DNA from 2 places in the Brevibacillus nitrificans genome. Region 2 is predicted to be linked to the other one. Evidence: a T-box and tRNA genes for the amino acid it is inferred to sense, from the RefSeq annotation. Region 2 holds a T-box; the other holds one or more tRNA genes.

Region 1 (4,409 bases), 110 kb from region 2:
CCCATCTCCCAGTGACAGCTTAAAGCCGCCTTTTCTTTTCGGATCATGCGACCCAAAAACCTATCCGGTATTAGCATAAGTTTCCCTATGTTATCCCAGTCTGAGAGGCAGGTTGCCTACGTGTTACTCACCCGTCCGCCGCTAGCCTCCGAAGAGACTCGCTCGACTTGCATGTATTAGGCACGCCGCCAGCGTTCGTCCTGAGCCAGGATCAAACTCTCCAATAAAGTTTGTATCTGGTTCAAAGCTGGCAAATCATTTCATGATAGACTCATCAACGCTTTCGCTGTTCAGTTTTCAAAGAGCATTTTTTAATCCTGTTTAAAAGCGACAGGAATTTCATCTTACTACATCCGAACCTATGAAGTCAAGTGTTTTTTATACCTTATTCAAAGCTCGTTATGTAGTCGCACTCTCTGCGGAGCGCAGGTTTACAATGTATCACATCGCAACCTAGTTATCAACCACCAAAACTTTCCAGTTCAAAGTCGTTTTGAATGAAAGTTCATGGTCGGGAAGACAGGATTCGAACCTGCGACCCCTTGGTCCCAAGCCAAGTACTCTACCAAGCTGAGCTACTTCCCGACTATATCCTTTTCACCTCAGATGAAAAGTGGCGTGCCCTGAGAGATTCGAACTCCCGACCTTTTGATTCGTAGTCAAACGCTCTATCCAGCTGAGCTAAGGGCACATATGGAGCGGACGAAGGGTCTCGAACCCTCGACCTTCGCCTTGGCAAGGCGACGCTCTACCAATTGAGCTACGTCCGCATGTGTTTTGTAGTTGTTTGGTGCGGTCGAGAGGACTTGAACCTCCACGGTGTTGCCACCACTAGAACCTGAATCTAGCGCGTCTGCCAATTCCGCCACGACCGCATGTGAAGTTGTAAAACTGGTGAGCCATGAAGGACTCGAACCTTCGACCCTCTGATTAAAAGTCAGATGCTCTACCAACTGAGCTAATGGCTCGTACTATAAAAATCGCCATGTACACATTTAGAGTATAAATGGCGGAGCTGACGGGACTCGAACCCGCGACCTCCGGTGTGACAGACCGGCGTGAACTCCAACTTCACCACAGCTCCATATTCAGTTGCACCCTATGGGCACTTTGATCTCCCTATGAAATGCAAGGAGAAAATTTGGTTGCGGGAGCAGGATTTGAACCTGCGACCTTCGGGTTATGAGCCCGACGAGCTACCGAGCTGCTCCATCCCGCGACAGGGACCTAATCGGTCAAATAATGATAATGGTGGAGGCTGACGGGATCGAACCGCCGACCCTCTGCTTGTAAGGCAGATGCTCTCCCAGCTGAGCTAAGCCTCCGCGTTTCCCCGACTCATGTCGGGCCCCACAAAGAGACGGTATGCTCTGCAGCATATTCCGAATACTTTGCGGGGGCCCCAACAACTAGTGTGGGTGATAGGTGACCCGTAGGGGATTCGAACCCCTGTATGACAGCGTGAAAGGCTGCTGTGTTAAACCGCTTCACCAACGGGCCAGTATGTAAGGGTGATTATGGCGGATGGAGTGGGATTTGAACCCACGAGACGGGTCGACCCCGCCTACACGATTTCCAATCGTGCTCCTTCGGCCGCTCGGACATCCATCCATGTATGATAAAGGATCGAAGCGATCCGTGTTGTTTCCCTCACGGAATTACTATGTTATCAGATCTCTTTGTTTTTCGCAAGCACTTTTTTAATTTAATTTAAAAAAGTTCAATCAGATAACACATCGCTGTTAGACACAATAGCCATTCTATATCGTGGAACACTCAATGTCAACGATAAACTCCATTCTTTTATCATTTTTTTGTTTTCTCATGGCGCCAAGTGGATCCTGCGATTATCATAACCCTCGAAACCTGAAAATACTCTTCTCATTTCCCCTACAACTTTCAGGTTGATTTCCCATTTTATCCCGCCAAAATTAAAGCAAGGCAACAGATCTAAGTTAACCGACCAGGCATCCTTTATTCCGTACTTGCACATCGCAACATGTTATTCTCTTCGTATGGCATCTCGTCTCTCTCCTAAATCAGAAAGGGGGCTTCCTCTCATGGTCCTAATCCGTCAGGCTACTTTACAAGACCTCACAAAAGTCTGCCAAATCGATGCTGCTGTACTGGGAAATAACAGCCGAGCTCAGGAACTGAGCAGCAATGTGACAGCTGGAGAATGCTTTGTTGCATGCGAAAATGCCGAAATTATTGGTTTTATTGTGATGGATCATAGCTTTTTTAAACAGTGCTTTATCCCACTGGTAATTGTACATCCTCAGCATCAAAATCGAGGAATCGGAGCTGACCTCATTACATATGTAGAGTCGGTTTGCACAAAAGATAAATTGTTCACTTCCACTAACCTTTCTAATCAGCCCATGCAGCGCCTCTGTCAAAAGCTCGGCTTCATTCAGAGTGGAATGATTGAAAATCTCGATCCCGGAGACCCAGAAATCATTTTTTATAAACCGCTCCAGAGAAAAAGCGATTCGGACCCATACAAAACCAAAAGCCGCAAGCTCTAACAGGAGCTGCGGCTTTCTCATCCCACTCATTACTGTTGATTGCGTTCGTAAATCAACCGTAGCCCTTTTAAAGTCAAATACGGATCGACGATGTGGATGCACTCCGTCTCTGTTGCTACTAATGATGCCAGCCCACCAGTCGCAACGACCTTGGGCTGGGTTCCGTACTCGGCAATAATCCGGCGAACGATCCCCTCTACCTGCCCGACAAACCCGTAAAAAATTCCAGACTGCATCGCCGCAATCGTGTTCCGTCCAACGACACTCGCAGGCTTAGCAATCTCGATTCGTGGGAGCTTGGCAGCGCGACTAACCAACGCCTCCGTGGAAATCCCGATCCCCGGGGCAATGGCACCACCCCAATACTGCCCCCGCTCATCCACATAGCAAAAGGTCGTTGCAGTCCCGAAGTCAACCACAATCGTCGGTGTACCGTAGTAGTGGATGGCCGCTACCGCATTCACAATCCGGTCTGATCCCACTTCTCGCGGATACTCGTATTTGATGTTCAAGCCTGTCTTGATTCCGGGCCCGACCAGCAACGGCTTTTGACGCAAATACTTTTCACACATCCGCTCGATCGTATGGTTGGAAGGCGGCACGACAGAGGAAATGATGACCCCACTCACCTCGGAAAGGGTCAAACCTGCATGCTGGAACAGGTTTGCTACCAGCATGCCGTACTCATCTTCGGTCTTGTTCCGATCCGTAGCGACGCGCCATTGCTGCCGCAGCTCGTCGCCAGCATACAGACCCATCACGATATTGGAGTTGCCGATGTCTATCACCAGTAGCATGGCCGTGCTCCTCAGCGCTTACGCGTATTCAAATCAAGGCTGATATCAAATGCCTTGACCGAGTGCGTCAGCGCTCCGACTGATATAATATCCACGCCGGTTCTCGCGATGGAACCGATCGTATCCAGGTTCACTCCACCAGAAGCTTCGACGATAGCACGCCCAGCAATCAGTTGAACCGCCTCCACCATTTGCTCGTTCGACATGTTATCCAGCATGATGATATCGGCCCCTGCCTCCAGTGCTTCCTGGACTTGCCCCAATGATTCCGCCTCTACCTCGACCGTCATCGTATGCGGAATGGCAGCGCGTGCGGCGGCAACAGCTTGCGCAATCCCACCAGCACCCTTGATGTGATTGTCCTTGATCATCACCGCATCGTACAAAGCGAACCGATGATTGTGGCCTCCTCCGACGCGCACCGCGTATTTCTCCAGAAAACGCATGCCAGGTGTCGTCTTGCGTGTATCGACCACGCGGGCCTTAGTGCCAGCTACAGCCTGGACGTACTCATTTGTTTTTGTCGCAATGGCAGACAGGCGCTGCATCAGGTTTAGAGCCAATCGCTCTCCACTCAAAATCGAACGGACAGACCCGCTCACTTCCGCAATTTGCTGGCCGTATTCCACGCGTGCACCCTCCTCTACTTTGGCCGTAAAGGTCAGCTCTGGATCAACCGTTTCAAACACTTGCTGTGCAATTTGCAATCCGGCTACGATTCCCGATTCCTTGGCATAAAGAATCCCGATTCCCTGCTCGCCCTCCGAAATCGTACTCATCGTTGTAATGTCGCCGAAGCCCAAGTCCTCGTGCAGCCACTCTTCGATTTTTCTTTGCAGTTCTCGTTTATTCCACATCGTTTTTGCCACTCTCCTCCTGGACGCCAGCATAGATAGACTGCACCAAGTGCTTGCGCCAAATTAAGTCGTCCTTCTCAGGGAAATCGATGCGATAATGCCCGCCCCGACTTTCCTCCCTCATGAGGGCAGCCCTGGTCGTCAAGACTGCGGTATTCAATAAATTGAGGTATTCAAAATCTTCCCGTTCCACCGGGATATCCTGAAAGTCCTGCTCCATGCGCTCC
Region 2 (4,409 bases):
GGACTGTAGCCCGAATCGTGCCGCGCGGGATATGCAGCTCATCCTGGGCAAACAAGAAGACATCATTCCACAATCGAGCTTCCAGATGACTCTCCAGCTTGGGTAGATAGAAGTAAGGAGCTGTACCATTGGCCATCAGCGCCTGGACATTGTGGTAAAAGTAGAGGCCAAAGTCGAGCAGACTCCCCGAAATCGCTCTGCCTTCCAGCCTGAAATGCTTTTCCTCCAGATGCCAACCGCGCGGACGTACGATCAAGACTGCTGTTTTCTCTTGAAGGGCATACCGTTTACCCTCGGGACTCGTATAGGAGATATTGCGGCGTACTGCGTCCTTCATGTTGATCTGACCTTGGATGGTGTTTTCCCATGTAGGGGAATTCGCATCCTCGAAGTCAGCCATGAAGATACGTGCACCTGAGTTGAGTGCATTGATGACCATTTTTCGATCGCCCGCTGGACCCGTAATTTCTACACGTCGATCCTGCAAGTCCGTTGGCAAAGGAGCCACCGTCCACTCTGCTTTGCGGATCTGTGCCGTCTCGGGCAAAAAGTCCGGCAGCTGCCCCGCATCTATTTTCAACTGCCGCTCCTGACGATCAGCGAGCAGCTGTTGGCGTCTGTCTCCAAATTTCTGTTCCAGCTTGATGATAAACTGAATGGCTTCTGGCGTAAGAACATCGCGGTACCCATCATGCATTTCTCCGGTAATGCTCAGCTCGAGCGGATACGGATTGGTTGGAATCGTAGTCAAATGAGCTCCTCCTCCATCAGAAGAAACATTATTATGGTACAGTATTGATTATTAAAATGTATTATAGTACAGACCACGCAAAAAAAATGGTTCCTACTCCTGATATCCGCTTCCACTGCAATGGCTGCAGCTTACATGACCATCGCCCAGACAATGGTGACAAGCCACCCCATGTTCATCGTGACCGACTCCTCCACACCTCGTGCAATTTTGTTCGCCGTTTCCCTCACAACGGTAGCAGTCCATTTCCCATTCCCTCCGTATCTGTATTAAAACAATATTCTTAAGATTTGTTTTTATTATATAACAGCTATTGATACAGTGCAACATGATTTTTTAAATTTTTCCTTCTGTATTAGTACACAGGATGATTTGACTAGACCAAGCGAAGGACGGACCATCGTTGTACCTATCTGTACAAAAAAACAGCCCTTGTCCCTAGGGATCAAGAGCTGTTCTGCCTGTGTTGCTACTTATTTATTTAGGGGAGACTTTTTCCACTCCACCCATATACGAACGCAATACTTCTGGGATCACGATCGATCCGTCAGCTTCCTGGTAGTTTTCCAAGATCGCGGCAACCGTACGGCCAATCGCGAGGCCCGAGCCGTTCAGGGTATGCACAAATTCAGGCTTCGACTTGGTATCGCGGCGGAATCGAATGTTCGCCCGACGCGCCTGGAAATCCTCAAAGTTCGAACACGACGAGATTTCCCGGTACGTGTTGTTGCTTGGAATCCAGACTTCGATGTCATACTTCTTCGCGGCTGTGAAGCCCAAATCACCCGTACACATGCTCAGGACCTGGTAGGGCAAGCCCAAGAGCTGCAATACCTTCTCAGCGTTGTTCACCAGCTTTTCCAACTCATCATACGAATCTTCTGGCTTGGTGAATTTGACCAGCTCAACCTTGTTAAACTGATGCTGACGAATCAACCCACGCGTATCGCGTCCAGCCGAGCCCGCTTCCGAGCGGAAACATGCGCTGTAAGCGGCGTAGTAGCGAGGGAGCTCTGCGCCATCCATGATTTCATCGCGGTGCATATTCGTCACAGGAACTTCCGCTGTCGGGATCAGGAAGTAGTCAGGACCTTCCAGCTTGAACGCATCCTCTTCAAACTTCGGCAGTTGGCCTGTTCCGGTCATGCTTGTACGGTTGACGATATACGGAGGGATTACTTCTTCATAGCCATGCTCATTTGCGTGCAAATCGAGCATGAAGTTCATCAAGGCGCGTTCCAGACGAGCGCCCATCCCTTTGTAGAACACGAATCGGCTTCCTGTGACCTTTGCTGCCGTCTCAAAATCGAGGATACCTGCCTGGCTAGCCAGATCCCAGTGTGGTTTTGCCTCGAAATCAAAGTGACGAGGCTCACCCCATTTCCTTATCACTACATTGTCGTCTTCCGATGTTCCGACCGGCGTGCTCTCGTGCGGCAGGTTCGGCAGGCTCAACAGGATTTGTTCCTGCTGTTCATCCAGCTGACGCAGCTCTTCATCCAGCACTTTGATGCGGTCGTTTACTTCTTTCATTTCTGCAATCAGATGATCGGCATTTTCTTTATTACGCTTCATCACCGCAACCTGTTCAGATACAGTATTGCGTTTGTTTTTCAAAGCATCCGCTTCTTGAATGACCTGGCGTCTTTTTTCATCCACTTCTGCAAACTGATCCAGTGCCGTAATATCCTCATTGCGATGGGCTAAACGGCGTCTTACTTCTTCCAAGTCTTGGCGCAGTACTTTTACGTCCAACATGTGAGAATCCCTCCGAATAGATTATCCATTAGAAAACTTGGCTACGCCAAGCCTTTGGCCGCAGCCTTAGCTGCCTTTATACTGGATAAGACCTTTTATAGAGTCTTATCTGGAAAACAAAAAACACCCGTCCCCTGGTAAGGGACGAGTGTTGTATACCCGCGTTGCCACCCTCGTTGACAAATGCGCACAACTCCTCGCATCGGTCCACTCTTCCGTCATAACGGGACGGTTCCGGACAAAGTTGATCCTTTGCCACTCCGAGATGGATTCCTTCGCATGCTGGTTCGGTTTGCACCCACCACCGACTCTCTAGGCCAAGCTCTTGCAAAGTACTTGTTCTCATCATCGCATTCACATAAATTCTTGCTTCTATTGTTAACTGTACTACAGGTTCTATACCTGTGTAAAGGGCAGCTATCTTGCTAGGACCCAGTATTTCCCCGTTCATCACCGTTCAGACCTTGCTGCAAAAATAAAGACCTACATCGTTTCGATGCAGGCCTTGCTTCCGTTTTGGTTTGTTTAGCTCCGGTGCTCCCTCACCATATCGAGAAAGTACCGATGCAAACGATTATCCTCTGTCAATTCGGGGTGGAATGCTGCTGCCAGGTAATGTCCCTCTCTTGCCACGACGATCTTCTCTTCGTACTTTGCAAGTACCTCTCCGTTCTCCCCAACTTCCCGAATATAAGGAGCCCGGATGAAGACGGCAGGATAATCAGCTGCTACTCCCGCTACAGGCATCGTAACTTCAAAGCTCTCCTTTTGACGACCGAAGGCATTGCGCTCTACTAGGATGTCCATCAGGCCAAGGTGAGAGTCTTCTTGTCCGTTGATCCGCTTCGCTAAAAGAATAGCTCCCGCACACGTGCCAAAGATCGGCTTTCCTGCTTTGCCAAACTCACGAACAGCTTCCATAAATCCGTATTTATGCATCAGCTTGCTGATCGTCGTGCTCTCACCGCCGGGTATGATCAGACCATCCAGCTCGTCCAGCTCTTCCACCTTTTTCACAGCAACGGCTGTTGCACCTGCCTCTTCCAGCATTCGAACATGTTCCGCTACCGCTCCTTGCAGGGCCAGTACACCGATTCTCATAGCATTCACCTTACCAGCCTCGGTCTTGCATGCGATCTGCTTCACGGATCTTGGAGATCTCAATACCTGTCATGGCACTACCCAAGCCTTTAGACACGCGGGCGATCAGCTCGTAATCATCGTAGTGAGTCGTTGCTTCGACGATGGCGCGGGCAAACTTCTCAGGATTTTCGGATTTAAAGATACCCGATCCAACAAACACGCCATCGGAGCCGAGTTGCATCATCAGAGCAGCATCGGCAGGAGTCGCTACCCCACCTGCTGCGAAGTTTACGACTGGCAGCTTGCCGTTTTTGTGCACTTGCTCGAGCAGCTCATAGGGAGCTCCCAAATTTTTCGCTTCGGCCATCAGCTCGTCGTAGGACATTGCTTGCACTTTGCGAATTTGAGCCATCATCGTACGCATATGGCGAACTGCCTCTACGATGTTTCCGGTTCCTGGCTCACCTTTGGTGCGGATCATGGATGCACCTTCACCGATACGGCGCAGTGCTTCACCCAGATCACGCGCACCACATACGAATGGTACAGTGAAATCCTTTTTATTAATATGGTACAGATCATCGGCAGGAGTCAGTACTTCGCTCTCATCGAGGTAATCAACACCCATAGACTCCAGAACACGCGCTTCCACGAAATGACCAATGCGTGCTTTTGCCATAACAGGGATGGATACTGCATTCAGCACCTCTTCTACGATGCCCAAGTCAGCCATACGTGCTACGCCGCCAGCTGCACGGATGTCAGAAGGTACGCGCTCCAGTGCCATTACAGCTACCGCCCCAGCTGCCTCCGCAAT

What was found. A T-box is a leader RNA that pairs with one kind of tRNA and senses whether it is charged. The one in region 2 lies ahead of serS (serine--tRNA ligase), so its partner is inferred to be a tRNA-Ser.
Region 1: it has a tRNA-Ser gene. The T-box ahead of serS (serine--tRNA ligase) is inferred to sense a tRNA for this amino acid. The anticodon was not compared.

The regions. Positions count from the first base shown of each region.
Region 1 is NZ_RHHU01000006.1:103-4,511, forward strand. Features, by position in the region: partial or broken rRNA gene EDM59_RS11840 (16S ribosomal RNA) at 1-227, opposite strand, end outside; tRNA gene EDM59_RS11845 (tRNA-Pro) at 509-585, opposite strand; tRNA gene EDM59_RS11850 (tRNA-Arg) at 615-691, opposite strand; tRNA gene EDM59_RS11855 (tRNA-Gly) at 695-770, opposite strand; tRNA gene EDM59_RS11860 (tRNA-Leu) at 789-875, opposite strand; tRNA gene EDM59_RS11865 (tRNA-Lys) at 893-968, opposite strand; tRNA gene EDM59_RS11870 (tRNA-Asp) at 1,008-1,084, opposite strand; tRNA gene EDM59_RS11875 (tRNA-Met) at 1,143-1,219, opposite strand; tRNA gene EDM59_RS11880 (tRNA-Val) at 1,250-1,325, opposite strand; tRNA gene EDM59_RS11885 (tRNA-Glu) at 1,427-1,500, opposite strand; tRNA gene EDM59_RS11890 (tRNA-Ser) at 1,519-1,611, opposite strand; gene EDM59_RS11895 (GNAT family N-acetyltransferase) at 2,061-2,528, shown strand; gene EDM59_RS11900 (type III pantothenate kinase) at 2,558-3,325, opposite strand; gene nadC (carboxylating nicotinate-nucleotide diphosphorylase) at 3,337-4,182, opposite strand; gene nadB (L-aspartate oxidase) at 4,172-4,409, opposite strand, start outside.
Region 2 is NZ_RHHU01000006.1:112,454-116,862, forward strand. Features, by position in the region: gene aceB (malate synthase A) at 1-751, opposite strand, end outside; gene serS (serine--tRNA ligase) at 1,229-2,509, opposite strand; T-box leader at 2,647-2,867, opposite strand; gene pdxT (pyridoxal 5'-phosphate synthase glutaminase subunit PdxT) at 3,035-3,610, opposite strand; gene pdxS (pyridoxal 5'-phosphate synthase lyase subunit PdxS) at 3,621-4,409, opposite strand, start outside.